Regions from separate parts of the Pectobacterium parmentieri genome, predicted to be linked through region 2. Evidence: predicted binding sites of a transcription regulator. Region 2 holds the regulator's gene; each other region holds the start of a gene.
The links. Region 2 encodes LexA, which represses DNA repair genes until DNA is damaged. Its sites were predicted from a motif close to TNCTGTATGTACATACAGNA; they were not measured.
Positions count from the first base shown of each region.

Region 1: rmuC (DNA recombination protein RmuC) is a predicted target of LexA. The motif match lies at 4,044-4,063, and genes of this name have one in related genera.
Region 3: A8F97_RS08920 (DNA translocase FtsK 4TM domain-containing protein) is a predicted target of LexA. The motif match lies at 7,112-7,131, and genes of this name have one in related genera.

Region 1 covers NZ_CP015749.1:4,439,865-4,450,089, reverse strand. Annotated here, with positions in the region: gene ubiB (ubiquinone biosynthesis regulatory protein kinase UbiB) at 1-914, opposite strand, end outside; gene ubiJ (ubiquinone biosynthesis protein UbiJ) at 911-1,534, opposite strand; gene ubiE (bifunctional demethylmenaquinone methyltransferase/2-methoxy-6-polyprenyl-1,4-benzoquinol methylase UbiE) at 1,547-2,302, opposite strand; gene rmuC (DNA recombination protein RmuC) at 2,443-3,999, opposite strand; gene argH (argininosuccinate lyase) at 4,231-5,604, opposite strand; gene argB (acetylglutamate kinase) at 5,667-6,440, opposite strand; gene argC (N-acetyl-gamma-glutamyl-phosphate reductase) at 6,478-7,482, opposite strand; gene argE (acetylornithine deacetylase) at 7,685-8,836, shown strand; gene A8F97_RS20200 (GntR family transcriptional regulator) at 8,891-9,604, shown strand; gene A8F97_RS20195 (starvation-sensing protein RspA) at 9,611-10,225, opposite strand, start outside.
Region 2 covers NZ_CP015749.1:3,376,721-3,386,945, reverse strand. Annotated here, with positions in the region: gene A8F97_RS15340 (FxsA family protein) at 155-625, shown strand; gene A8F97_RS15335 (co-chaperone GroES) at 862-1,155, shown strand; gene groL (chaperonin GroEL) at 1,201-2,847, shown strand; gene ubiC (chorismate lyase) at 3,124-3,657, shown strand; gene ubiA (4-hydroxybenzoate octaprenyltransferase) at 3,670-4,533, shown strand; gene plsB (glycerol-3-phosphate 1-O-acyltransferase PlsB) at 4,674-7,142, opposite strand; gene A8F97_RS15310 (diacylglycerol kinase) at 7,271-7,636, shown strand; gene lexA (transcriptional repressor LexA) at 7,747-8,355, shown strand; gene zur (zinc uptake transcriptional repressor Zur) at 8,385-8,894, opposite strand; gene A8F97_RS15295 (pirin family protein) at 9,001-9,699, opposite strand; gene A8F97_RS15290 (LysR family transcriptional regulator) at 9,812-10,225, shown strand, end outside.
Region 3 covers NZ_CP015749.1:1,998,669-2,008,893, reverse strand. Annotated here, with positions in the region: gene infA (translation initiation factor IF-1) at 220-438, opposite strand; gene aat (leucyl/phenylalanyl-tRNA--protein transferase) at 552-1,256, opposite strand; gene cydC (heme ABC transporter ATP-binding protein/permease CydC) at 1,291-3,030, opposite strand; gene cydD (heme ABC transporter permease/ATP-binding protein CydD) at 3,030-4,796, opposite strand; gene trxB (thioredoxin-disulfide reductase) at 5,034-5,996, opposite strand; gene lrp (leucine-responsive transcriptional regulator Lrp) at 6,581-7,075, shown strand; gene A8F97_RS08920 (DNA translocase FtsK 4TM domain-containing protein) at 7,190-10,225, shown strand, end outside.

The DNA.
Region 1 (10,225 bases), 1.1 Mb from region 2:
TGCGGGTCTTCGGGGTGATCGTAGCTGATAAAGATATTGCCGGGATGCATATCCGCATGGAAGAAACTGTCGCGAAATACCTGCGTGAAGAACACCTGAACGCCGCGCTCTGCCAGCAATTTCATATCCGTTCCATTGGCTTGCAGCGCGTCGACATCAGAAACAGGAATGCCGTAGATACGTTCCATGACCAACATGCTTTCTCTGCAATAGTCCGAATAAATTTCCGGCACATACAGCATCGGGCTGTTCTCAAAATTACGCCGCAGTTGGATGGCATTTGCCGCTTCTCGCAGCAAATTCAGCTCATCAAGCAGTGTTTTTTCATATTCCAGCACCACTTCACGCGGGCGCAGACGGCGACCATCCGGTAACAAGCGAGGCAACCAGCCAGCCAGACGTTTCATCAGGCGCATATCTGCCTTGATGACAGGTAAAATATCCGGGCGGATCACCTTGATAACAATCTCTTTTCCCGTACTTTTCAGGCGGGCGGTATGAACCTGTGCAATCGAAGCTGAAGCCAACGGTTTGATATCAAAATCGTCAAACCACTCTTCAAGAGGGATCCCCCCCATTGACAGCTCAATCTGCTCACGCGCCAGTTTGCCATCAAACGGCTCAACCTTATCCTGCAACATTGCTAACTGATCGGCGATAGCAGGTGGAAACAGATCGCGGCGCGTCGACATCATTTGCCCGAACTTAATCCACACCGGCCCCAACTCCTGAAGCGCTAAACGCAGACGTTCCCCTAAAGGCATGTTGCGGTGGCGGTTAGGTAACCAAAACAGCAGGCGGCGACCCGCACGCAGTGGAAACGTCAGACGCATTTTAGGAATGAGTTCGTCCAGACCATAGCTCAACAACACACGCACAATGCTGTAGAGGCGGCGTAATTCACCGGGCGTCATCGTAAGGTCTCCAGTTTCGCCAGCCGTTCAGACAACACATCAACGGATTTATCCAGCGCAACAATTTCCTCGTGGAACCAGGCGTTTTCCAGTTTTCCCGGTGCCAGTCGCCACTCTTCCGTTAACGTCTCGGAAAGAAAATGTTGCTGCTGATGTAATGACCGTTTCAGGAAACCCAGTGTTTTCTGTGCCGTCTGGCTAAGGCCCTGAGCAACGATATCGCCCAGATAAGGGGATAGCCATTCCGCCGGATCGAACTCCGCCAGATCGCACAGCACGATGAACTGTTGAACGACTTGAATATCACCTTCAATAACCAGTTCACCGCTACGCATCAGTGACGATAGCTGTTGACGATCGCGTAATTTCATCAGAACCGGGACGCGTGTATTCAGACGACAATCAGCCAATTCGCCCCACTGGCTAACGACATCCAGTCGCTGTTCGTTAAACACCAGCACCAAAGGAACATCCAGTTCAGCCAGCGCGATCTGGAGTGTTTTTCCCTGTAAACGCTGACGGGCAGACTTCATGCTCCGATCACAAGAAACAGTGTCGTGAAAAAGAAGCTGATTCAGCGCAGTTTCCAGCGTAGCTGTCAGAAAAGACGTTATCAGCATTGGCGTTTCCAATCAGAATTTAAACCCACGGTGCAGCGCAACGATTCCACCGGTGAGGTTGAAATAGTTAACGCTGTCAAAACCGGCATCGCTCATCATCCCTTTCAGCGTTTCCTGATCGGGGTGCATGCGGATAGATTCCGCCAGATAGCGGTAGCTCCCGGCATCACTTGCCACAGCTTCGCCAATTCTCGGCAGGATATGAAATGAATAGGCATCGTAAACGGTGCTCAACTGTTTAATCACCGGTTTGGAAAACTCCAACACCAGTAACCGACCGCCCGGCTTTAGAACACGGTACATGGAGCGTAGCGCTTTGTTTTTGTCCGTCACGTTGCGCAGACCAAAGGAGATAGTAATGCAGTCGAAGAAATCATCGGGGAACGGCAGCGCTTCTGCATTTGCCTGCACGTAGTTGATGTTGTCGATAATACCTTTGTTACGCAGTTTCTCGCGGCCGACCTTCAGCATTGATGCGTTGATGTCCGCCAGAATGACCTCACCCCCTTCGCCCACCATGCGGGAGAATTTGGCGGTTAAATCCCCAGTTCCACCTGCAAGATCCAGCACGCGCTGGTTACGTCTTACCCCACTGCATTCAATGGTGAAACGCTTCCAAATACGGTGGATACCAAAGGACATCAGGTCATTCATCAGGTCATACTTTGCTGCTACAGAATGAAAAACCTCAGCCACCATGACTTCTTTTTCATCCCTGGCGACAGTCCGGAAACCAAAGTCGGCCGTATTCTCCTGCTCACTTGCCATCTTATCCGCCTACTATTTCAGTCAAATTTCGGGTCTACCCATTAATGGTGAGAGTGTACCAGACCCGGATAAAAACCCCACTGCACTAATTTCGCATAGCATGAGTGCCAAACCCACGAAATTCATACCTATTTATGCTGTCATACTTCAAGCTGCTTGTGCGTTGGCGGCCCTTCTTCACCTTCCGTTTTTACGGTTGGAGAGCCAGAGTCGGGCGCGGCGGAGCCCAATAATTCATCGTGCTCAGTGTGCTCATGAGCCATTGCTTTTTCTGCCAATGACGGGCTGATCGTGCGTTTAATTTCTACACCCAACGCGCGGAACCCCTCAGCCTGGCCAATAAGATTACCACGCCCAGAAGAAAGTTTATTCATCGCCTGACGATAAGTGCCCTGCGCTTTATCCAGACTCTGCCCCAGAGATTCCATATCATCTACAAACAACCGCAGCTTATCGTATAGCCGTGAGGCTTTCTCGGCGATCTGCTGTGCATTGCGGCTCTGTTGCTCATAGCGCCATAAATTGTTGATGGTACGCAATGCCACCAGCAGCGTGGTCGGGCTGACCAGCATAATGTTGTGCTTTAACGCCTCGTTGATCAACTCGGGCTGGCGGTCGATAGCGACCAGAAAAGCGGGTTCGACGGGAATAAACATCAGCACGTAGTCTAGCGAACGCAGCCCCGGAAGCTGCTGGTAATCTTTGCTGCTCAACTGCCGAATATGGCTGCGCACCGAGAGCAAATGTTCGTTCAGCGCCGTACTACGTTCTACATCATCATCACTATTGAAATAACGCTCGTAGGCCACCAGCGACATCTTGGCATCGATCACGACATCTTTGCCCTGCGGTAAACGCACGATGACATCCGGTTGCAAACGGCTATTTGTCCCCGTTTGCACACTAACCTGTGTTTGGTATTCATAGCCTTCACGCAGGCCAGAGGCTTCCAGCACGCGGCTTAACACCACTTCACCCCAGTTACCCTGCGTCTTATTGTCGCCTTTCAACGCTTTCGTCAGGTTGATGGCTTCGTGTGCCATCTGCGCGTTCAACTGTTGCAGATTGCGGATCTCGTGCGCCAGCGTGTGGCGCTCACGTGCTTCCGCGCCAAAGCTGTCCTGTACCTGACGGCGGAATCCATCAAGTTGCTCACGCAACGGCATCAGCAACTTATCCAGACTCTGTTTATTTTGTTCGTCCACCTTGCGACCGCTGTGTTCGAAAATACGATTCGCCAGATTCTCAAATTGCGTCGTCAACCGCTGTTCGCTGCTTGCCAGCAACCGCTGCTTCTCTTCCGCCGCCATCCGGGTTTCTTCTAACCGAATGGTGACTTCACGCAGTTCAGCTTCCAGTGTGCTATTGATTTCGCGTAGCGTCCGCAGTTCCTGATTTAACTGCACGCACTCAGTGCGGAGTTCACCAAGCTGTTGCAGCTTTTCATGGCTGGCAGAGAGTTGAGCGTGAACCGTGCGCAGTTCCAGCTCGTTTTGCCGCAGCCGTTGTTCGTCCTGCTGCTTTGCCTGCTGCTGTTCGCTGAGCGACTGTTGAGCCTGCTGTAATGTCTGAGCCAGCAACCGTTGTTCGGTATCATGCTGCGACAGCTTCTGCTGGTGAATCAGGCTGGCAATTAACCACCCGATCAGCAGACCCACCGCACCACCGCCTAGACCATAAAATATGCTGATATCCACTTTGCCTCCGCAGGCCTTTCACGCTGTCGGTCAAGGTAAAATGATACTGTATGGATGTCCAGAAACAATTCTGACGGGGGAGTAGGTTGAGCCAAAAAATGCGAGCCGCATTCCATATGAATATGGGCATACGATAATTTGCAGAAAAATCAGAGCAGTAACGCTTCCATTCCCCCAACGTGAACACCTACATTGGGGGAATGGAAGGTATAGCTTAGCGAAGAGTGCGACTTAACCTAGGCGCTGCTTCGCATCGCTGATAGCTTTGGCAACCTGCTGTGGTGATACGCCACCCTGTGCAGCACGCTTATCCAGACAGGATTGCAACGCCAGAATCGGGTATACATCTTCGCCAATCACGGCGCTGAATTTTTGCAGATCGGCCAGCGGCAGTGCTTCCAACGCTTTGCCCTGACGAATGGCTTCAACCACCGCTTCACCCACGATATGGTGCGCTTCACGGAACGGAACGCCTTTCGCGACCAGATAATCCGCCAGCTCTGTCGAGTTGGCGTAGCCTTGCTCGGCGGCTTCTTTACAGCGTGGACGTTTCACCTGAATGCCTTCCAGCACCAGACCCGCCATCATCAGGCAATCGTGCCAGGTGTCGAGCGCGTCAAACAGCCCTTCTTTGTCTTCCTGCATGTCCTTGTTATACGCCAGCGGCAGGCCTTTGAGCGTCATCATCATGCCCGTTAACGCACCCTGTACACGGCCACATTTACCACGAATCAGCTCCAGCGCATCCGGGTTTTTCTTCTGCGGCATCAGGGAAGAACCGGATGTCACACGGTCAGAAAGCTCGACGAACGCCGCTTCACCGCTGTTGAAAAAGATCAGATCTTCGGCAAAACGCGACAGGTGGATCATGCCGATCGAGGCGTCGGACAGCAGTTCCAGTACATGATCGCGATCGGAAACCGTATCCAGACTGTTGCGCGTGGCGGAAGCAAAACCCAGCCAGCCAGCCAACTGCTCACGGTCAATAGGATAAGCCGTTCCTGCCAGCGCGCCACAGCCCAGCGGGCTGACATCCAGACGCTTCAGCGTATCTTCCAGACGGCTTTCATCACGCGCCAGCATTTCATGATAAGCCAGACACCAGTGTGCAAACGTCACCGGCTGCGCGCGCTGCAAGTGGGTGTAACCCGGCATCACGGCATCCTGATTCGCTTCTGCCGTCGTGACCAGCGCCTGACGCAGTTGGCGCACTGACAGCAGCAGCTCTGCAATCTGCGCCTTGCACCACAGTTTCAGGTCGGTTGCGACCTGATCGTTACGGCTGCGACCGGTATGCAGTTTTTTGCCCAAATCACCGACTTTCTCTATCAGGCGCAGTTCAACCCAACTGTGAATGTCTTCTGCATCGCTTTGCAGGATGATCTCAGGATCGGCTTGTACCTCAACCAGCAGCGCATTCAGCGCCTGTTCCAGTTGTTGTTGTTCCTGCTCGCTGAGCACATTGACCGTCACCAGCGCTTTCGACCAGCCGATCGAGCCAACGATGTCCTGTTCCGCCAGACGGTAATCAAACCGCAGTGAGTCATTAAATTGTTTAAAACGCTGATCTGCTGCCTGACTAAACCGACCGCCCCACAAAGCCATAACCCTTACTCCTAAAAATTTAATTCATGTTGGTATGGCATCATGCCATACCCAGAAACGACTTACGCCAGAATACGTGTACCGATAGCCACACCGTTAAACAGCGCAGGCAGTTGCTCGGCATGACGCCAGCTAGCGATATCAACCGGACGACCCAGCGCACGAGCAGCATCCAGCGCGGCATTGACCTTAACAATCATGCCGTCGGTGATAATGCCTTGAGCAATCAACTGCTCGGCTTTCTCTGCCGTCATTTCGGCAATACGCTGGCCTTTACCGTCCAGAATGCCGCTAACGTCAGACAGCAGGATTAAATCTGCGCCCAGCGTTTGCGCCAGCGCCGTCGCTGCCTGATCGGCGTTGACGTTCATCAGGTCGCCCTGCGCCGTAATACCAATGGAGCTGACGACAGGCAGATAGCCCGCAGACAACAGCGTGTTCAGCAACGCAGGCGACCCGGCTTCCGCTTTACCCACAAAGCCCAGCGCTTCATCTAACTGCGTGACCGTGGTGCTGCCACCATCGCCCAGACACAAGCCGACTGCGTTGATATCATGCTTCTTCGCCCATGACAGCAGGGTTTTGTTGGCCGAGCCCGCCAGCGCACCAGTGATGATGTCGATCTGATCGGCTGGCGTGACGCGCAGGCCGTTTTTCTTCACGACAGGCAACGACAGCTTCTTCATCAGCTCATCTACCAGACAGCCACCGCCGTGTACAATCACCAGCGGACGCTGATGCTCCTGACGGTAAGCCACCAGCGCGGTAAACAGACGCTCCAGCGCTTCTTCGCTATCCAGTAAAACGCCACCTAACTTGATAATTAACGGATTCATTATGCTTCGCGCCTCGAAATGTCGGGACCAGTAGTGATTAAATTAACGATTGGGTTTCAGGGAAACCAAAACGAATGTTCATGCATTGCACAGCCTGTGCCGCCGCGCCTTTCAGCAGGTTATCTTCGGTTGCCACCACGATCAGGTGCTCACCGTCAACCGAGAAGCCAATATCGCAAAACGGCAGACCAACAACGGATTTCAGCGCCGGAACACCCTTATCATACAGGCGAACCAGCGGCTTATCGTGATAAGCGTTGTGATAGGCTTCGGCGACATCCTGCTGGGTTACGCCCGGTTGCAGGCGACAGGTGATGGTTTCCAGAATGCCACGGGCGAAGTTGCCCAAATGCGGCGTGAAGATCACCGGTGTACCGAGGTGCGTTGAAATTTCAGGCTCATGACGGTGGTTGAAAATACCGTATGGTTGCAGGCTGACCTCACAGAAACTGTTGGTCATCGATGCTTTACGTCCTGCCCCACTCACACCGCTGACGGCATTAATCACTGGCCACTGGGCCGGATTCAACAGTTGCGCATCCAGCAGCGGTTTCAGCGCCAACTGTGCGGCCGTTGGATAACAACCCGGCACGGCAATCAGTTGTGCCTGTTTGACACTTTCAGCGCGCCATTCGGCCAGCCCGTAAACCGCTTTTGCCAGCCAGTCAGTGTGCTGATGTTCGAAGCCATAATAGCGGCGATAAAATTCGGCATCCTGTACGCGGAACGCGCCGGATAAATCAAAAACAGTGCAGCCTGCCGCCAGAAAAACCGGGGCCAGATCGTGGCTGACTTTGTGGTCGGTCGCCAGAAAAACGACATCCACGCCTTTCGCCGCTTCTTCAGCATCGGTCAGCGGTTTTACCGGTATGTCGATGATGCCTTTGAGCTGCGGATGTAAATCAGAAATCAATTTTCCTGCATCGACACTTTGCGCAGAAACCATCAAAGCGGTTATGTTCATCTGTGGGTGACGGTTCAGGTAGAGCGCAAGCTCAGCGCCGGTATAACCACTTGCACCAACAATCAGCGTATTCAGCATGGGATCCGTATACCTTCTTATTTATCTATGGAACAGGTAACAGGGTTCACCAGCGTCGGTACGCTGTTCACCCGAGAAACTCAGTGAAAGTGACGAATCGTCATCGCCGCACCTTTGGGTTTCCTTTCGCCGAGCATTATTGTATTTTTATTCAAAATAAATGCATGAATATTGATACTATCCTAACCAGAGGCTGTCAACAGTGAAGATGAATTTACCCCCTTTTATTGAGCTATATCGGGCATTGATCGCCACACCGTCCATCAGCGCCACCGACAGCGCGCTCGATCAAAGTAATCATACCTTAATCAACCTGCTGGCAGGCTGGTTCGGCGATCTCGGCTTCCATGTTGAAGTTCAACCAGTGCCCGGCACCCTCAATAAATTTAATATGCTGGCGCGGATTGGTGAAGGAAAAGGCGGCTTATTGTTGGCAGGGCACACCGACACCGTCCCCTTCGACGATGGTCGCTGGACGCGCGATCCTTTCACGCTGACGGAACACGACAACAAGCTGTATGGCTTGGGTACAGCGGATATGAAAGGGTTCTTTGCCTTTATTCTGGATGCCTTGCGCGATATCGATCCGACCAAACTCACGAAGCCGCTCTATGTGCTGGCGACGGCGGATGAAGAGACGACCATGGCGGGTGCCAAGTATTTCTCCGAATCCACCCAGATTCGCCCGGACTGCGCCATCATCGGCGAACCGACCTCGTTGCAGCCGGTACGGGCGCACAAAGGCCATATGTCCAACGCGATCCGTATTCAGGGGCAATCCGGCCATTCCAGCGATCCTTCACGCGGCGTGAATGCGATTGAGCTGATGCACGAGGCGATTTCCCACTTGCTGGTGCTGCGTAACACGCTACAGGAGCGCTATCACAACCCGATTTTCCACATTCCTCACCCGACCATGAACCTTGGTCATATTCACGGCGGCGATGCAGCCAACCGTATCTGCGGCTGCTGTGAACTGCATATGGATATTCGTCCATTGCCGGGCATGACGCTTAACGATCTCGATGGATTGCTGTCTGAAGCGCTTGAGCCTGTTAGTCAGCGCTGGCCGGGTCGGTTGACCATCAGCGAACTGCATCCGCCGATTCCTGGCTATGAATGCCCGCCGGATCACCGTCTGGTATCAGTCGTGGAGAATCTACTGGGGACGAAAACAGAAATTGTGAACTACTGCACCGAAGCGCCGTTTATTCAGACGCTGTGTCCGACGCTGGTTCTGGGGCCAGGATCGATCGAGCAGGCACACCAGCCGGATGAATACATTGATACCGCGTTTATCAAACCGACGCGGGAACTGATTTCGCAGGTTATTCATCACTTCTGCCACCACTGATCCGACGCAAACGGCCCTGTCAGACGCACAGGCAGGGCTATTCTGAGACAGCCCATGAAAAAGAAAGATTTCATCGCGCAGGACTTATTGAGCAAAATCTATCAGCACACCGATCCGCTACCAGAAAAGTTACCTCCAGAACGCCAGTTGGCGGAAGAATACGGCGTGTCGCGCTTCACTATTCGTCAGGCGCTGGAAAAGCTTGCCAGTATCGGCGCAATCCATATGGTGCAAGGTTCTGGTAACTTTATTAATCAGGGCGTGCGCAGTAACCCACTGGTTTATAACTCGATTACCGAAAAGAAATTTACTCAGATTTCATCTCGCCTGCTTAGCCTACATAAACGACTGCCAAACCGAGAGGAACAGCAGGTCTTTGCTATCAGCGAAAATGCGTTCATCTGGGAGTTCAGCCGCTTACGTTATGTTGATAACCGCAAGGTACAGATCGAGATATCGAAGATGCCTGCCGCAGACTTCCCAGAGATGAGTCAGAAGATTATCGAAGGCTCTATTCAGCAGTATGTGCTCAGCAAGGGCTATGCTATTTCACACTACCTGACACATTATCAGGCGGTTAACGTCACGAAAGCACAGGCTGAGCTACTGGGGTGCAAGAAAGGTACGGCGGCGATGCATATTCTTAACCGCGGAATTTTACAGGGCGGCCGCGTGTACGAATCGAGCGATATCATCGATATAGATTACACCTGTACCTATGTCATCCCCTTAAATCTCGATAACCTGGCCTTCCGCCAATCGCCGTAATGCGGCTTAAGGCGTATGCATCGTGCCATCCGGCAGGCGGCTCTGCGTCCACTCGTGCGGACGATAGACGACAGGGAACTGCCGCGCCGCGTCCAAATCGATCCCAACGCCAATACCGGGACGTTCAATCGGATACAGGTAGCCATTCTCCGGTTCTACCGCCTGCGGGAAGACCTTGCGGGTATTTTCCGGGTAAGCGACAAATTCCTGAATCGCGGCATTATGCAGGTGGATATTGAGGTGGATATTGACCGCCGCACCGATGGGCGTCATATCCGGCGGGCAGTGCCACGCTAGCCGAACGCCAAAATTCTGACAGAATGCGCCCAGTTTCAGCGCTGGCGTAATCCCGCCAATCTGTGAGACATGGCAGCGAATGAAATCAACCTGACGGTTAATCACCAGATTCTGCCACTCAGCAGGATTGTTAAATAATTCTCCCGTCGCCAGCGGCACCGCGCTCTGACTGCGGATCTGCGCCAGCCACTCATTTTGGGCAGGCGGCAAAATATCTTCGATAAAATAGGGACGATAAGTTTCTACCGCTTTAGCGAACTGCACGGCCTGATTGGGGAACAGGCGCTCATGGACGTCATGCAGGATGTGAAAACGATCGCCGTA
Region 2 (10,225 bases):
TCATGATATGCCGGATCGCAGAACAGAGCGTGTACTTTGCCTAATCCATTGGGAGTAAAACGTATCTGGATTTGCAATCGCGATGGCTTAACACGTTTTCATTAATACGCGTGCTTATTAACGACAGTACGCGTAAAAAACACAGGAGAACCGGGTGCGCTGGTTACCGTTATTACTGATTTTTCTTTTAGCTTACATCGAGATATCGCTGTTTATTCACGTGGCTGACGTGCTGGGTGTTGCCATGACCTTGCTGCTGGTAGTTTTCACGTCCTGCTTGGGCGTCTCGCTGGTGCGCAATCAGGGGATGAAAACGCTGGTGCAGATGCAGCAGAAAATGGCGGCAGGCGAAAGCCCTGCTGCTGAAATGGTAAAAAGTGTGTCACTGGTGCTGGCAGGTTTCCTGCTCCTGATCCCTGGCTTCCTGACTGACTTTCTGGGGCTGTTGCTATTGCTGCCGCCGGTGCAGAAAAGCCTGACGCTCAAACTGATGCCTCACCTGCACATCTGGGGTTCCGGCTCCGGTGCAGCGCCTTCCGGTGGGAACACCTTTGAAGGTGAATACCAGCGTAAGGATGGCGGGCGCGGAAATATTGAACACCGGGACGATCGGGATGACCGCTAACGTCGCGACAGTTTGAAAAATCGCTAAGGATTATCATGTTGATAATCCTTATTTTTTATCTGCTATCGGTAATACATAGCCGCCTAACGCAAAAAAAATGAATTGTCTCCCTTGAAGGGCGATTAAACGCCCCCACTTAAAACACCACAAGGCCGATTATGAAAACATAGTCGTTATGAAAACATAGTCGGCGTTTATCCTAAACCGATATGGACTTTCTCAAAGGAGAGCTATCAATGAATATTCGTCCATTGCATGACCGCGTGATCGTCAAGCGCAAAGAAGTTGAGTCAAAATCTGCTGGCGGTATCGTACTGACTGGTTCCGCTGCTGGTAAATCTACCCGTGGTGAAGTTCTGGCCGTAGGTCACGGACGTATCCTGGAAAATGGCGAAGTGAAGCCGCTGGATGTGAAAGTGGGCGACATCGTTATTTTCAATGATGGCTATGGCGTGAAAGCAGAGAAGATCGATAACGAAGAAGTGTTGATCATGTCTGAAAGCGACATTCTGGCAATTGTTGAAGCGTAATTGCGCGTAATCATCTGAACTGAACGAATTTAAGGGAAATACACCATGGCAGCTAAAGACGTAAAATTCGGTAATGACGCTCGCGTAAAAATGCTACGCGGCGTGAATGTACTGGCTGATGCAGTGAAGGTTACCCTGGGCCCGAAAGGCCGTAACGTAGTTTTGGATAAATCCTTCGGTGCACCGACCATTACTAAAGACGGCGTATCTGTAGCGCGTGAAATCGAACTGGAAGACAAGTTCGAGAACATGGGCGCACAGATGGTGAAAGAAGTTGCCTCTAAAGCGAATGACGCAGCAGGCGACGGCACCACGACCGCAACCGTATTGGCGCAGGCAATCATCACTGAGGGCCTGAAAGCTGTTGCAGCGGGCATGAACCCGATGGATCTGAAGCGCGGTATCGATAAAGCTGTTATCGCTGCTGTTGAAGAGCTGAAAACACTGTCTGTACCGTGCTCTGACTCTAAAGCTATCGCTCAGGTTGGTACCATCTCTGCTAACTCCGACGAAACCGTAGGCAAAATGATTGCCGAAGCCATGGATAAAGTCGGTAAAGAAGGTGTTATCACCGTTGAAGAAGGTACCGGTCTGCAAGACGAGCTGGACGTGGTTGAAGGTATGCAGTTTGACCGCGGCTACCTGTCTCCGTACTTCATCAACAAGCCAGAAACTGGTGCTGTAGAACTGGAAAGCCCGTTCATCCTGCTGGCTGACAAAAAAATCTCCAACATCCGCGAAATGCTGCCAGTACTGGAAGCCGTAGCGAAAGCGGGCAAACCGCTGGTTATCGTTGCTGAAGATGTTGAAGGCGAAGCGCTGGCAACGCTGGTGGTTAACACGATGCGTGGCATCGTGAAAGTGGCTGCGGTGAAAGCTCCGGGCTTCGGCGACCGTCGTAAAGCGATGCTGCAAGATATCGCTACGCTGACTGGTGGTACCGTTATCTCTGAAGAGATCGGTCTGGAACTGGAAAAAGCGACGCTGGAAGATCTGGGTCAGGCAAAACGCGTTGTTATCAACAAAGACACCACCACCATCATCGATGGTACGGGTGAAGAAGCTGCGATCCAGGGCCGTGTTGCTCAGATCCGTCAGCAGGTTGAAGAAGCAACCTCAGATTACGACAAAGAAAAACTGCAAGAGCGTGTGGCTAAACTGGCTGGCGGCGTAGCCGTTATCAAAGTTGGCGCAGCAACTGAAGTTGAAATGAAAGAGAAGAAAGCACGTGTTGAAGATGCCCTGGCTGCGACTCGCGCTGCGGTAGAAGAAGGCGTGGTTGCTGGTGGTGGCGTGGCGCTGGTTCGCGTTGCAGCTAAACTGGCTTCTCTGACTGCTCAGAATGAAGACCAGAACGTGGGTATCAAAGTTGCGCTGCGCGCGATGGAAGCTCCACTGCGTCAGATCGTTTCCAACGCTGGTGAAGAGCCATCTGTGGTTGCGAATACCGTTAAAGCGGGTGAAGGTAACTACGGTTACAACGCGGCAACGGAAGAATACGGCAACATGATCGACTTCGGTATCCTGGATCCGACCAAAGTTACCCGTTCTGCGCTGCAATTCGCGGCTTCCGTTGCTGGTCTGATGATCACCACCGAATGTATGGTCACCGACCTGCCTAAAGGCGATGCGCCTGACTTAGGTGCTGCTGGTGGCATGGGCGGTATGGGTGGTATGGGCGGCATGATGTAATGTGGCACCCTTGTCGCCGGAAGCCATTTTCCGGTGGCAGGACGTCAGGTTACAGAAGTACGTCTTTCTGTCCCTTAAAGAGCACTATCCGGTTGCGATACCGGGTGGTGCTTTTTTTATGCGTTACACATTGAGTCCCATTGCTGAAATGTTGCCGTATCGTTGATGAATGCCTTTATAGCGTGTTATCGAGAGAACCATTCTGCGCTACAATAGGGACGCTTACTTTATTTACGAATGCTTTATTGATAAGCGACCCTGTCTGGAGTAGGGACAATGTCTGACGATGCGTCAACGCTTCTGCGCACCATATCCTGGTTTACTGAACCCCCTTCGGTATTGCCTGAACACATTGGTGACTGGCTGATGGAAACCAGTTCCATGACGCAGCGGCTTGAAAAATACTGTGCCCAACTGAGGGTCACGCTTTGTCGTGAGGGGTTCATTACGCCACAGGCGTTGGGCGAAGAGCGCGATCAACTCCCGCTTGATGAACGTTACTGGCTACGTGAAGTTGTGCTGTATGGTGACGATCGCCCCTGGCTTTTCGGTCGAACGATTGTCCCACAACAGACACTTGAAGGTGCCGGTGCGGCTTTGACGAAAATAGGTAATCAGCCGTTAGGTCGTTATCTGTTTGAGCAAAAATCGCTGACGCGTGATTACATTCATACCGGATGCTGCGAAGGCTTATGGGCGCGGCGTTCCCGCCTGTGTCTTTCTGGGCATCCGTTACTGTTGACTGAGCTTTTCTTACCGGAATCACCGGTTTATTACACACCCAGTGATGAAGGTTGGCAGGTAATTTGAGGAGATAAATCCTTGGAAAGAAGTGTTACAGCAGGGAAATGGCTGGCTTATTGTCGCTTGATGCGAATTGATAAACCGATAGGTTCTCTGTTACTGCTGTGGCCAACGCTATGGGCGCTGTGGCTGGCAGGAGGGAGAACACCTGCACCGTGGACGCTCTTTGTTTTTGTCGCTGGTGTTTTCTTAATGCGAGCAGCGGGCTGCGTTATCAATGATTATGCCGACAGGCATTTTGACGGCCATGTAAAACGTACCGCTTCTCGCCCATTGCCCAGCGGTGAGGTGAGCGAGCAATCTGCCAAAGTTCTGTTTGTGGTGCTGGTCTTACTGGCGTTTGGTCTGGTGTTGACGCTGAATAAGATGACGATCCTGCTGTCTGTCGCCGGTCTGGCTCTGGCGTGGATTTATCCGTTTATGAAACGGGTCAGCCATCTGCCTCAGTTTGTGCTGGGGGCGGCATTCGGTTGGTCGATCCCCATGGCCTACGCGGCAGTCAGTGAAAGCCTGCCCGTGACCTGCTGGATGATGTTTTTGGCGTATATTTGCTGGACGGTGGCTTACGATACGCAATATGCGATGGTGGATCGTGATGACGATCTAAAGATCGGCGTGAAATCTACTGCGATCTTATTTGGTCGTTTTGACAATATCATCATCGGGTTGTTGCAGCTTAGTATGCTGGCGTTGTTATTGGCTTTGGGATACATCACCGGACTGGGAACCCCCTACACTATTTCTCTGCTGGTGGCTGGTGGGATGTTTGTCTATCAGCAAATACTGACTGCTGGGCGTGAACGTGATGCCTGCTTTAAGGCATTCCACAATAATAAATATGCAGGTATGGCGATATTTATCGGTGTGCTGTTCGGTCTGTAAGGTAGACAGTAGAGACAAAAAAGCAGCGATTTCTCGCTGCTTTTTTTATGACGGAATGTTCGGTGACGTTTATTATGCTAAACGCATCCACGGCTTGATGGGGGCATGTTATCCGCCATTTTCCCGTTACTCCGGTCTGGCTATTCCTGCTTTGCCTCTTCCACCGCCTGACTGGCTGTTTCCATTTCGGTGGATGAGCTGGCGCTTTCGATAGTCAACCGAACTTCTGGAGTGATCAGATCGCCAAGGATGCTGTAGATTGCCATAATATCGCCTTGCGCTGCTTCCGCACTGTCGGTGATATACCCGGCTGTGCGTAACGTGGCAACCAGCGTCGAGAACACCGCTTTATCAAAAAACTCCGGTGCATTAATACCGTGCAGAACGGACAGACGTTGTGCCATATTCCGGCTTTCTTTTTCCAGCGTTCCACGATTGATTTCTGGATTTGCACATAGCAAAGACAGTGTAATCGCATAACGTTGCAGTGTTTCACGCACGCCAGCAGACAGCAGTTGTAGTGTGCGGATGCGTGGCGGATTGATGGCTAATTCGCCATCACGGCTGCACAGTAACTGTTGTCGAATCAGTTCATTAGCTAGTGTTTCCAGCACGTCCGGTAATTGCTCTTTGGAATAATGCAGGAACAACTCGGCTTGCAGCAGCGGATAGATTAGCGTGATTTGTTGCACGACGTCGGCAAGTGTAATCCGACGATGATGGATGACGATGCTGGCGATCAACGACGGTAAGACCAACAGATGCTGGATGTTATTGCGATAATACGTCATCAGAACCGCCTGCTCGCGCGGCAGAATGATGATATCGCCAATGCTGTCCTTCTCCACTTCGAATTTGTTCATGCTCAGCGCGTGTTCCAGCAATTCATTCGCTGTCTTTTTGGGAGCCGTAATATCCTTGTGGTAAGGAGTTTGACGCAGCAGTTGCAGGTAGCAATCGAGCTGTTCGTGCATTTGCTCACGCGTCAGTGAACGCTGTCGCGATGCTAATAACGCCGTAGAGCACAGGTTCATCGCGTTTGCTGCCGCCGAATTATTGATGCGCACCATGATATCCATAGAGATATCCTGCACTGTCGGCGTTAGCCAGCTTGGACGCTGCGCCTCGATGGGATCAATCGCATCACGCCACTGAGGTACATGCTGGTTCAGATAGGTTGTCAGCGGGAGCGGTTCACCGAAGTTCACATAGCCCTGACCCAGGTTACGCAGTTTGCGCAGACCGCGTACCATCTGCATAAAGCCTTCTTTTTCCTTCACCGCGCCGCGCAACTCTTTCGCATAAGTGCCGACTTCCATCACGTGTTCGTAGCCGACATAAATCGGCACCAGTGTGATAGGGCGCGTGCCGCCTCTGAGCATGGCCTGAATGGTCATGGCCAGCGTGCCGGTTTTGGGATCCAGAAGACGCCCCGTGCGGGAACGCCCGCCTTCCATGAAGTATTCAACTGAATAACCACGGGCAAACAGCTCGCCCAGGTATTCGCGGAAAATCGTGGAATAGAGTTTGTTACCTTTGAAGGTTCGACGAATAAAGAACGCGCCAAGACGGCGGAAGATCGGGCCCGCCGGCCAAAAATTAAGATTAATACCTGCGGCGATGTGCGGCGGGACTAAGCCTTGATGGTACAGGACGTAGGACAGCAGCAGATAATCCATATGGCTACGGTGGCAGGGCACATAGACAATGCCGTGACCATCCTGCGCCAGTTGGCGAACGCGTTCGGCGTTATGAACGTTGATCCCCTGATAAAGGCGGTTCCACGTCCAGCTCAATACGCGATCCGACAGTCGCACCGCTTCGTAGGAGAAATCGGCGGCGATTTCTTCCATCAGCGCAATCGCATTTTGCTGCGCTTTCTCATGAGAAATCTTCTTACTGCGAGCCTCATCGTCTACGGCTTTCTTGATCGCTTTGGAATCCAGCAACTTGTTAAACAGGTCCTGACGCACCGGCAAGCGTGGGCCAACAGCCGCTAAACGCTGGCGAGAGAAGTGCATACGCGCGACGCGCGCCAGTTTGTGGGCTATGGTTTTGTCAGTGCCATGCTCGGTTGCCATATAGCGCAGCGACACCGGGCTGGAGAAGCGGACAAAGCTGTCGCGGCCTAGCCACAGTACGGCAAAGAATTTTTCGATACCGTTGAGTAACCGCAGGTGTGGCGTGGCCTGAGAATGACCTTCCCGACCTGGAGAGCGCCCAAACATCACGGAAACGGGCACCATCTGCACGTCTAAATCTGGATTGGCGCGATGCAGATCCAGATAGTCGTGGAATAGCTTGACGGATTTCTGCTTGGGAACGTAATAACGGAAGACACGCGGCCCGTCATTAATAAAGACGTGGCTAGGGAGTTCAACGCCATTGAATTCGAACGGTTGCGAGGGATCGGGTAAGCCCAATGCCAGACATTTCGCGCGTAGCGTCAAGAGATCCGCCTGAGAGTTATAAGGCAGAACATAGAGTATAGGACGTGAGGGATCTAACCCCAACTCGACCACTGGATCTGCGGGAATAACTTTGCTTTTTACCAGCAGTTTCAGCGGGAGATTCAATAGTTTATAGTAAATTTTACGCCAACCTGACATAACAACGTGGAGCCTCTTGTTAGCAATTCGCCGCAAGGATACCAGAAACTGCGTCGGAGATCTGTGGTGATGAGACAACGTAAGCGCGTTAAAATGCGAATTATTTAGAGTATAAAAATGGAGGATAAATGAATAAAGCAACGGGGATGACCCGGATTATTAAGGCTACCGGTTATTCCCTTAAAGGGCTGAAGCAGGCGTGGCAGCACGAGGCGGCGTTTCGTCAGGAAACGATACTGACGATTGTCGGCGTTATTATTGCTTGTTTACTGCCGGTTACGCTGGTTGAGAAACTGCTGCTGATTGGTTCTGTGGTATTGATTATGCTGTTTGAACTGGCTAACAGCGCCATTGAAGCCGTCGTCGATCGCATTGGTTTAGAGCACCACGAATTGTCCGGTCGTGCGAAAGATATCGGGTCGGCGGCTGTCTTTGTTGCCATCTTGTTAGCCGCTGTTGTATGGGGCAGCATCCTCTGGCAACATTTTGCCTGACGCCCCGCATAAATGAATAAAAGTCAGGGGCTTTGCCTATATCTCGATTCCCAATTGTGCCTTACCTGTATATACTCACAGCAAGACTGTATAAACAACCAGGGGGCGGAATGAAAGTATTAACAGCAAGGCAGCAGCAGGTTTATGACCTGATCCGCGATCATATTGCGCAAACCGGAATGCCGCCAACGCGGGCGGAAATTGCCCAACAACTGGGGTTCCGCTCTCCGAATGCGGCTGAAGAACATCTGAAAGCGCTGGCGCGTAAAGGCGTTATTGAAATTGTATCGGGCGCATCTCGTGGTATTCGTCTGCTAATGGAAGAAGAGACAGGTATTCCTCTGGTTGGTCGTGTGGCCGCAGGTGAACCCTTGCTGGCACAGGAACATATCGAATGCCGCTATCAGGTTGACCCTGCCATGTTTAAACCTAGCGCCGACTTTTTGTTGCGTGTCAGCGGTATGTCAATGAAAAATATTGGCATTATGGATGGCGATTTGCTGGCCGTACATAAAACAGAAGATGTGCGCAACGGCCAGATTGTGGTGGCGCGTATTGACGATGAAGTGACAGTGAAGCGCTTGAAGAAGCAGGGGAATACGGTGCATCTTCTCGCTGAAAATGAAGAGTTTGCCCCTATCGTTGTCGACCTGCGTCAGCAAAGTTTTTCGATAGAAGGCTTAGCGGTTGGCGTTATTCGTAACAGCGACTGGAGCTAGCCGTTAGCAAAAAACGATAGCCCTTGGGGCTATCGTTTTTTAATCGGAACAGTATGGTCGTGATCGCAATGATCCGGCTGCTTGCATGATGCCACTTCCTGACAGTCCCCACATAACCCATGAGCTTCCACAACGCTGTGACGCAGCGTAAATCCTGACTGCTGCGCTAAGTTACGTAGCGTTTCTTCCACACCCTCGGTTTGACGTTCAGTGACTTGTCCACAGCGATCGCAGATGAAAAGGGCAGACGTATGGCTGTGGTCTTCGATGTGGTGGCACAGCACATAGCTGTTGTTTGATTCAACGCGATGAATGAAGCCTTGTTCCAGCAGAAAATCCAGGGCGCGATACACGGTAGGCGGTTTAGCCTGAGGTTCAGTGAGTCGCAGAAGATCCAGCAGGTCATACGCGCTGATCGCACCCGCCTGTTGTGCCATAAGGCGTAAAACCTCCAACCGCTGTGGCGTTAGACGCACCGCGCGCTGCTGACAAATCTGTTCAGCCTGGGCAAGAAGTTTGTCCTGTTTGGTTGAATCCATTGTCATATCACCCTGACACATTGAGGAACAAGACGGATATCTTACCACGACTGAATAAAAACGCCGAGTGAGCGGCGTTTTCCTACGAAGGTGACGGGAAGAAGAACTACACGACCAGATCGATGAGCAGTGCCCGCAAAGGAGTGTCTGCCTGTAGCGTCAACGCTGTTTCTTCCTTGATGAAGGCACCATCGCCGCAGTGTAATGTTTCACTGTGCTGGCCACCGTTCACCGTCGTTGAACCGTGAATCAGTTGGAGATACGCCTGATTTCCCTGTAGCACTATCGTGCTTTGTTCATCCGGTTGGAGATCGACATGGTGGATCCAAACCTGTTGGCGCAGTTGCAGGCTATCTTGCTCGCCTTCCGGTGAGGCAAGCAGAGTATGATTTGATGAATTGAGTCCCATGCGCTGCAATGGGATGTTCTCTCTGGTCTGGCAGGCGTTCAGCCATAATTGCAGCCGTGTTAACGGCTTGCTGGCGCTGGTATTATGTTCGCTGTAGCTGACGTTTGGCTGAGTGGCGAGCAACAAAACATCGCCAGCTTTAGCCTGAATATGGCCGCCGTTGCTGTCACGGTATTCTGCTTCGCCCTGAAGAATAATGTTCAGGATATCAACCCGTGGGTAGGTGCGCGGCTGGAATGATGCCCCCGGTGCCAGTACTTCCTGATTGAGCACGCGAAGAGAAGCATAGCCCAGCAACTGTGGGTCAAAATAGTGACCGAAAGAGAAAGTATAGCGTGCCTGCAACCAGCCATAGTCGGCTTGGCCGCATTGCCCCGCTGCTCTTCGTGTGATCATAATTTTTATCCCCCAGATAATTATTTCTTAAACCGATAGTAATTGTGTGGACGTTGGATTGTTAGCTAGTTAATCTGGTCGGTATATTCAAAATTCCTGAATGAGTACGAAGATGGCGAGAGAACGAGCATTGACGCTGGAAGCCCTGAGGGTGATGGATGCGATCGATCGTCGTGGCAGCTTTGCCGCTGCGGCAGACGAGCTGGGTAGGGTGCCTTCGGCACTGAGCTATACCATGCAGAAACTGGAAGAAGAGTTAGATGTGGTGTTGTTCGATCGCTCCGGGCATCGTACTAAATTCACGAATGTCGGACGCATGCTGCTGGAACGTGGGCGTATTTTGCTGGAAGCCGCAGATAAGCTCACCACCGATGCGGAAGCGCTGGCTCGCGGTTGGGAAACGCACCTGACGATTGTGACGGAAGCCCTGATTCCAACTCAGCGGATTTTTCCCCTAATCGATAAACTGGCGCTCAAAGCAAATACGCAGGTATCGATTCTGACGGAAGTGCTGGCAGGGGCGTGG
Region 3 (10,225 bases), 1.4 Mb from region 2:
GAATTATTTGGAGTATATATGCCAATTATGTTTGCAAAAGAGATGATTTTATTTGGCACGATCGTTGAGTCAGGATTGAAAGGCGATGGGCAAGATGACGCTAGCGTGAAGATAGGGACGGAAAATGTCTCAGAAAACAAAAGCCCTTACCACGAGGGAAAGGGCTGGAGAAGGAGTCACATCCTCATTTATCGCTGTTATGAGCGATGAGCGAACCGGTTAACGGCTGCGGAAGACAATGCGGCCTTTACTCAGGTCGTACGGGGTTAACTCTACAGTGACTTTGTCACCCGTCAGGATGCGGATATAGTTTTTACGCATTTTACCGGAGATATGAGCGGTAACCACGTGCCCGTTTTCCAATTCAACGCGGAACATGGTGTTGGGCAGCGTATCAAGCACGGTGCCTTGCATTTCAATATTGTCTTCTTTGGCCATCGAATCCTCTAGGTCTAACTACCTTTATTTTTTAACCGCAAGATAATGCCGAAAAACCGACATTATGTAAAGAAGCGTTCACGTTTGGAGCGTTATTTACCCGGTTTCCTTTATCACCATGTCGGTTCGGCGAGCTGTTGTGGTAACCAACAACCGCCATCGACTGCGATATCCTGCCAGTGGGAAAGCTGCTGCAGAAAGCGATCTCGGGGAATTTCACTCACGCCCAGCGAGGCTGTGTGGGAATTTAACACCTGACAGTCAATCAACTGGCCGCCATGGCGAAAAAAATGCTGCTGAAACACCAACAGCGCGTATTTTGAGGCGTTATCCGTGCGGCTGAACATTGATTCGCCGCAAAATAATCGCCCTTGTTCAATACCATATAACCCACCAACCAGTGCGCCATTGTGCCACACTTCGACGGAATGTGCTTTCCCAACCTGATGAAGTTGACGATAAGCTGAAATTATATCCGGCGTAATCCAGGTGCCGTCATGGTGCTCGTGCGCACAAGCGTGAATGACATCATCAAATGCCTGATTTAGCGTGGCGATAAAAGCGTGGCGCTTCAGAAATTTTTTCATACTACGGCTGAGGTGAAATTCGCCGGGAAACAGGACTGCGCGCGGATTTGGAGACCACCATAAGATCGGTTCACCGGGGGAGAACCAGGGGAAAATTCCCTGCCGATAGGCCGCGTTTAGCCGGGGGACGGAGAGATCGCCGCCAACGGCCAGCAGGCCATTGGGGTCGTCCAGCGCATGATTCGGGTCAGGAAACTGAAGCGATTGAGACGATAGCTGATATAGGCGCATGTTTTTCAAACGTTGTATTGCAACGACGCTTCCCTTAAACGTGTTGGCGGAATTGCCAATAACGACCTTGTTGTGCCATCAACGTCTGATGGCTGCCCTGTTCGAGCACTTTACCATCGTCCAGAATACAGATGCGATCCATTGATTCTAAACCGTATAACCGATGGGTGATAACGATCAGCGTCTTATTGGCACAGTGCTGGCGGAGTAGCTGCAGAATACGTTTTTCTGTTTCTGCGTCCAGCCCCTCTGTGGGTTCATCCAACAGAACTAATGGCGCATCATGCAATAGCGCACGCGCTAACGCGATGCGACGCTGTTCACCACCGGAGAGTTGACGACCGCCTTCTCCTAGCCAAGCATTCAGCCCCTCATTTTCCAGCAGCTTTTCCAACCCGACCTGTTGTAATACCTCTGCCAGTTTTTCATCTCGTGCAGTCGGTGCTGCCAGTAACAGGTTATCACGGAGCGTTGCGCTGAAAATGTGCACACGCTGTGGTACGACGCTCATCATGGCGCGGAGATCGTCTTCCCGCCAATTGGCAAGCGGGTGTCCATTGAGCGTAATGTCTCCGTATTCACAATCCCATGCCCGAGTCAGCAATTGTAATAGCGTCGATTTCCCGCATCCGGTGCGCCCCAGCAGCGCCAGATGTTCGCCTGCTTGAATCGAGAGCGTGATATTTTGCAGCACGGGCTGTGGCTGACCGGGATAAGTGAAGTTGACATGTGAGAGTTCAAGTAAAGCTGTGCGAGAGGTTTCCGGGCCACGCGTTGGGAACGTGACGTCAATAGGCTGACGAATGATTTGATCGACCCTTGCGGCGGAAGCAATGACTTGTCCCATATGCTGGAAGGCCACTGTGACCGGTGCCAGTGCTTCGAAGGCAGCAAGTGACGCGAACACGAACAGGGCGATTAACGCACCGGGCTGTGTGTTGCCGCCAACACCATCGGCGGCGAGCCACAGAATCAGCGTAACGGTTAGGCCACTGCATAAAATCATCACCGCCTGAGACAGACCGGTAAGGTTGGCCTGCTGGCGCTGGCGACGCAGCCAGTTAATTTCCACCAGTGCCAACTGTTGACGGACGCGATCTAGTGCGCCAAAAACGGTTAACTCCGCCTGACCTTGCAGCCAGGTGGTTAGCAGCAGGCGGTATTGCGCGCGCAGTGCGGTCAAATCCTGCCCAATGCCGTTACCTGCCCGATAAAACACCATAGGCAGACAGAGCAAGAGCACCAGCATGATGGCACCAAGCGTCAGAGCCAATGCGGCATCAATGAAGCTCAGACCGTAACAGACGATGAGAATGACGGCCAACGCGCTGACAATAGGTGAAATAACGCGAAGGTAGAGGTGGTCAAGTGTATCAACGTCTGCCACAAGTCGGTTTAGCAGTTCAGCCTGACGAAACTGTGCCAGCCCGCCTGGAGAGAGCGGCAGAATGCGAGAAAAGGTGAAAACGCGCAGACGTAGCAGAACACGAAATGTCGCATCGTGGCTGACGACTCTTTCCCCATAACGCCCTGCGGTACGGGCGATAGCGGCACCCCGCACGCCTGCAGCGGGTAGCATGTAGTTAAAAGTGAGTAGCCCGACAATCCCTGCCAGTGCGGCCCCAGCGAGAAACCAGCCGGATAGGGCGAGCAGGCCGATGCTGGCCAGCAATGTGGCGATTGCCAGTACCACGCCTAAGCTTAAGCGCCAAATGTGCTGACGATAAAGTGCCAGAAATGGTTTTAATACTCGCATCGTTTTTATCTGAGCCATTACAGCACCCCCTGTCGTTGTGCCAGCAGTGCCGCGAAAGGGCCTGTTTCGGCGCGAAGTGTTTGATAGTCCCCCTGCTGGACCAGGCGACCCTCGTCCATCACCCAAATCGCGTCATACTCGGTGATATCGTTGAGTTGGTGCGTGACCAGCAGCGTGGTCTGGGAACGTGCTGCCGTGTTCAGTGCGGCCATAACCAACTCCTCACTATGGGCATCGAGGCTGGCTGACGGTTCATCCAGTAGTAATAAGTTGCAAGGATGGATAAGCGCACGGGCGACGGCGATGCGCTGCGCCTGACCGACGGATAAACGGGCAGCACCATCGCCGATCGTTGTTTCCAGCCCTTGTGGGAGTTGCAGTAGAAATTCCTGCACATAGGCACGCTCAATCGCCTGCTGTAACGCCACAATGCTGGCCTGCGGGTTACCGAGCAGAATATTGCTGCGCAGCGTTGGTTCCGGCAAATGGGGATTTTGCCCGACCCAGCTCAATTGTTTACGCCACGATTCAGGCGTAAGTGTGTTTAGCGCTTTGCCATTAACGGTTAATGAGCCGCGATAGGGCAGGAACCCTAGCAGAGCATTAAGCAGTGAACTTTTTCCTGCTCCGCTGATACCGACCAACGCGATACGTTCGCCAGCACGGATATTGAACGTTAACGGTTGGGTTAATGGCGTGCCATTGGGTGCGAGTACAACCAAGTCTTCCGCGCGGATGGCAATCGCGGTATCGCTGCTGAATTCATGTGTGCCAAAGCCAACCGATTCGCCTTCCTCGGCTAAAAAGGTCACCAGTGATTCCGCTGCACCGATAGCTTGAGCTTTGGCATGGTAGAAGGTGCCCAGATCGCGTAAAGGTTGAAAGAATTCCGGCGCAAGAATCAGCACGAGAAAACCGGCGAAGAGCGTCACGCCCATTCCATAATGGCCAAAATCCAGCTCACCGAGATAAGAGAAACCGAAATAGACGGCGACAACCGCGATCGAAATAGAGGCGAAAAATTCCAGCACGCCCGAGGAGAGAAATGCCATACGCAGCACTTCCATGGTGCGGCTACGGAAATCTTCGGAAGCATGGCGGATTTGTTCGGTTTCAGCCTGACCGCGATGAAACAGGCGTAGAGTTTCCATCCCGCGCAGGCGATCGAGGAAGTGCCCGCTCAGGCGAGCCAACGCCAAAAAATTACGGCGGTTGGCATCCGCTGCGCCCATGCCGACCAGTGCCATAAACAGAGGGATGAGCGGTGCAGTCAGAAACAGAATCAGACCCGCAGCCCAGTTGAGCGGAAAGATGGTGATCAAGATAAGCAGCGGGATCAGTGCGGCAAGATACATTTGCGGCAGATAGCGGGCGTAATAGTCCTGCATATCATCCACCTGTTCAAGGATAATCGTTGCCCAACTGCCGGCGGGCTTACCCTGAACCCAGGCTGGGCCAAGCTGTTGTAGTCGATCCAGTACCAGTTTGCGAATGTGCTGCCGAACCGCTTGTCCGCAAAGAAAACCGACACGCTCACGTAACAGGCTGTTAAGCGCACGCAGAATAAATGTAGCGATCAGCAGAAGGAAAGGAGAAAACAGGGACTCTCGGGGGGCATGTTCAATGATCAAGGCATGAAGCAGAGTAGCTAATAGCCAGGCTTGCGCCACGATTAACGCACCGCTCAGGAACCCAAGCAGCAGTGAAAGGCGTAACCAACGTTGTGCCAGCTTGCTTTGTTGTTTCAGCCAAGCGGTTAGTTCTTGCTGTCTGGTTTTTTTCATCGGGGACCAGTTCGTTATGTTGCAGAAATGGACTTAATAGAAAATAACGCTTATGTAACCGTTGGGTAACAAAATTATCTTCTATCATACAGAATGCCGCCATGTTACCGCGACAGGAACGCGCTGCAAACGAAAAGGAGAGGGGAAATGAGGGAGGCGATCAATTTTTGTGTTGCGACAGGCAAATCGGAAGGAAGAAAACGGAACGGCCGCCGCCGCTCCGTTTCAGCTATCGTTCTACTTGTTGATGGTCAATCCATCCAGATAACGTTCAGCATCCAGTGCAGCCATACAACCGGTACCTGCGGAGGTAATAGCCTGACGGTAAATGTGATCCATTACGTCGCCTGCGGCAAAGACGCCAGGAATGCTGGTTTGCGTCGCGTTACCATGAATACCGGATTGCACTTTGATATAGCCGTTTTCCAGTGCCAGTTGGCCACCAAACACGGCAGTATTCGGGCTGTGGCCGATAGCGATAAACACGCCAGCCAGCTCCAATTCTTCAGCGGCATCGCTTTGCGTATCACGGATACGCACACCCGTTACGCCCATGTTATCGCCCAGCACTTCGTCCAGCGTGCGGTTGGTGTGTAGGATGATGTTGCCGTTTTTGACTTTGTCCATCAGACGGTCGATCAGGATCTTCTCTGAACGGAACGTCTCGCGACGGTGGATCAAATGGACTTCCGCAGCGATGTTAGACAAATACAGGGCTTCTTCGACAGCGGTATTCCCGCCGCCAACGACGGCAACTTTTTGATTCCGATAAAAGAATCCATCACAAGTCGCACAGGCGGAAACGCCTTTGCCTTTAAACGCGTCTTCAGACGGTAGGCCAAGGTAGCGAGCTGATGCGCCCGTGGCGATAATTAGTGCATCACAGGTGTATTCATCGCTGTCGCCGAATAAACGGAATGGACGGTTCTGCAAATCAACACGTTCAATATGATCAAAAATCACTTCGGTATTGAACTTGGTCGCATGTGCGTGCATACGCTCCATCAACAGCGGGCCGGTTAAATCGTCGGCATCGCCCGGCCAATTTTCTACTTCGGTCGTGGTCGTCAGTTGACCGCCTTTTTCCATACCCGTGATTAATACTGGCTGTAAATTCGCGCGTGCAGCATACACTGCGGCGGTGTAGCCAGCGGGGCCTGAGCCCAGAATCAATAACTTGTGATGTTTAACGGTACCCATGCTTTCCTCATTTCATGACGGCGGATAATGTTCATAGAACCAGCCTTTACGACAAACACGTTTCTTTAGCAACGAACATATCTACCACGAACAATGAGAACGATTGTAAGGAAATTACAAGAGTAAAAAAAGTATGCAGAAAAGTTGCTGGCTATTTGTTTAATCGTTAATGACGATGGAGATAATAAATTGCTGAAAAATCAGACGCATTCATAAGTAAAATGATTGAGCTTACCCCAGTGAATGGCTCTGGCTTATCGAATCTGGCAGTTTCTTCTGATTTTCGTTGTTTTACTTTGACAATCGGCTGTGCATTTGCGAAAACATCTAGGTAAGAGGAAATTTTTTGTATGTGGACAGTTAAAAGCTCGGCTTTTTTATTCGTTTTTGCGCAGGTAGGCCTTTGGGCCACGGATATGACGTGATGGTCTTCTTCGCGGGTGAGCAATACGTGGGGCGAGAGCGAAAAGTTAATGACTGTTGATAGACAAAATAGGCAGCGTGTCTTCTTTAAGGGTAACTCTGATACATGAGGTCTATCGGGGTAAAGCGGGTGCAGGGAAAAGTGAAGAGAGACAATAATAATGGTAGACACTAAAAAGCGACCAGGAAAAGATCTCGATCGTATTGATCGTAACATCCTGAACGAATTGCAAAAAGATGGGCGTATTTCCAATGTCGAGCTTTCCAAACGGGTTGGGCTGTCGCCAACACCTTGTCTGGAGCGTGTGCGTCGTCTGGAAAGACAGGGTTTCATTAATGGCTACACAGCGCTGCTAAACCCGCATTATCTGGATGCGTCACTGCTGGTTTTCGTTGAAATAACGCTAAATCGCGGTGCGCCTGATGTGTTTGAACAGTTTAACTCTGCGGTGCAGAAGTTGGAAGAAATTCAGGAATGCCATCTGGTTTCCGGTGATTTTGACTACCTGTTGAAAACGCGCGTACCGGACATGTCCGCTTACCGTAAACTCCTGGGCGAAACGCTGCTGCGTTTGCCGGGTGTAAACGACACCCGTACTTACGTGGTGATGGAAGAAGTGAAGCAAAGCAACCGTCTGGTCATTAAGACTCGATAAACGCGTGGGTGCAAAACCCGATAAATTCAGCTACACTCCTGTGAATTTATACAGTCCCAGCGCCGGGTTTTCTCGGCGCTTTGTCATAAACCTTACAGGCCCCTGGAGAGACTCTTGAGCCAGGAATATACAGAAGATAAAGACGTTACCCTGAAAAAACTCAGCGGAACACGTCGTTTGCTTGAAGCGATTTTAATCGTTGTGGCACTTTTTGCAGTTTATCTCAGTGTCGCATTGCTTAGTTTCAGCCCCTCCGATCCCAGTTGGTCGCAGACTGCGTGGCATGAGCCTATCCATAACGTTGGTGGTGTGGCAGGTGCCTGGCTGGCGGATACGCTGTTCTTTATTTTTGGTGTTCTGGCCTATGCCATTCCGCCGATTATGTTATCCCTGTGCTGGGTGGCTTTCCGCCAGCGCGATAACCACCAATCCATTGAATACTTTACTTTTTCACTTCGCCTGATTGGAACGTTGGCGCTGATCCTGACCTCTTGTGGTCTGGCGGCGTTGAATATTGACGATCTCTACTATTTTGCTTCCGGTGGTGTATTGGGAAGCCTATTGAGCAGCTCAATGATCCCACGTTTTAATAGCATGGGGGCGACGCTGGTTCTGCTGTGTGTCTGGGGCGCAGGGTTAACGTTGTTTACCGGCTGGTCATGGTTAACGATCGCCGAAAAAATTGGCGCTGGTGTATTGGGTTGTCTGACATTCATGTCAAACCGTTCACGTCGCGATGAGGACTATCGTGATGAGGATTATCGCGAAGAGGATGAGAACGATGTGCTTAACCTACCTCACGATGAAACCTCCCGTGAGGCGATAACGCAACCGCGAGATGACGATGACGTTCTGTTTTCTGCGCCTTCCGTTGCTGATGCCGTACACGACACGGTAGCGGACAACGCGATAGAAGAAGCATCATCTTTAATTGAAAACGTGCCGACTGCTACACAACCGATGCTCTCGGCAGAAACGCCAGTAGCATTGTCTGATTCGCCATTGCCTGGCATTGTGCCGCCCGTTACCCCATCTGTGATTGACTCAACGCCATCGCTGAATCCGCCGCTGTATTCGTTTGAGATCCCTGAACCTCCTGTAGCGGTGCAGGAGAACGTAACCACGCCTGAGCCCTACGGTAGTGCGTCTATGTCTTACGGGAGTGCTTACGGAAATAGTGTCGTACCGGCGATCGTAACGCCGCCAGTGGTTCAACCGTCTGCTGAGCCGTCACAATCTGCACACGATATCGATTTCAACGCGAATAACACCTTTATGCCGGCGTTCAGCGCTGATGCAGATGATAATCCGCAGATTAAACGCGGTGTAGGGCCGGAATTGCCACGCCCTAATCCGGTACGGATTCCAACTCGGCGCGAGTTGGCATCATATGGAATAAAGTTACCGTCGCAGCGACTGGCCGAAGAGCAAGCAAGGCTACAGGCGCAGAGCGATAGCGTAGAAACGGAATTGACGAACGACGTGTATCAGGAAGAGACACCGGATGACATCGCGCAGCAAGAAACTGCGCTGCAACAAGCGTATCTGGACCAGCAGCGTCAGCGCTATGGTGAAGCATACCCGTTACAGGAAGACGATGAAGACGCACTTCTGCAAGCACAGTTAGCCAGAGATTTCGCTGCACAGCAGCAGTCCCGTTATGACGCCAGCGCGTCGCAGCCTGATGAGGAAACCCCTGTTTCGCTAGCGTCACCTGCGGTCAGTGAGCCTGTTCATCCAACCCCTCTGGCTCCGCATAACGCCTTTTCGTTCTCGCCGTTTAGCGCGGAGAATGAGCACGAATCTGCACCGCATACGTTTAGCGAATCCGAATCCCCGTATTCACAGCAGTCCTATCGTGCCGAGCCAACGTTCCCGCCGATGCATGCTGGTGAAGATGAGGATGACGACGATGAGCGCAGCCCGCAGATGTTTGGTCAACCAGTGCAACCGACGTCAGCGCCTGTTGAGGACGTGAAACAGGAAAATACACTAGCGCACCATCCAGCAATGGATGGCCTGATTCATCCGTTCCTGGTGCGTAATGAACAACCGCTCCAGAAACCGACAACACCGCTGCCAACGTTGGATTTGTTGACCCCGCCTCCCGCCAGCGAAGCGCCTGTTGATAATTTCGCGTTGGAACAGACTGCGCGATTGATTGAAGCGCGTCTGGCTGATTTTCGGGTAAAAGCGGATGTGGTCGATCACTCTCCGGGTCCGGTAATCACGCGTTTTGAACTAGATTTAGCACCGGGCGTTAAAGCGGCGCGTATCTCGAATTTGTCACGCGATTTGGCACGGTCACTGTCAGTTGTTGCAGTGCGTATTGTTGAGGTGATTCCTGGTAGACCGTATGTTGGGCTGGAATTACCAAATGCGCATCGTCAGACGGTGTATCTGCGAGAAGTGCTGGACTGTGACGCATTCCGACATAACCCTTCACCGCTGGCAATCGTGTTGGGGAAAGATATTGCAGGCGAACCCGTCGTTGCCGATCTGGCGAAAATGCCGCACCTACTGGTTGCAGGTACCACGGGATCGGGTAAGTCAGTCGGCGTCAACGCTATGATCATCAGTATGTTGTATAAAGCCACGCCAGAAGACGTGCGCTTTATCATGATCGATCCAAAAATGCTGGAACTTTCCGTGTACGAAGGCATTCCACATTTGTTGACGGAAGTTGTGACCGACATGAAGGATGCGGCAAATGCGCTGCGCTGGTGTGTCGGTGAAATGGAGCGTCGCTATAAGCTGATGTCAGCGCTTGGTGTGCGTAATCTGGCGGGATACAACGAACGCGTGATGACAGCAAATGCGATGGGGCGTCCAATTCCCGATCCGTTCTGGAAACCGGGCGACAGTATGGATATGACGCCGCCAGTGCTGGAGAAACTGCCGTATATTGTCGTCATGGTCGATGAATTTGCCGATCTGATAATGGCGGTGGGTAAGAAGGTTGAAGAACTGATTGCCCGATTGGCACAAAAAGCGCGAGCCGCGGGGATTCACCTGGTACTGGCGACGCAACGTCCTTCCGTTGACGTGATCACTGGGCTTATCAAAGCAAATATCCCGACACGTATCGCATTTACCGTTTCCAGCAAAATCGACTCACGGACTATCCTCGATCAAGGGGGGGCTGAATCG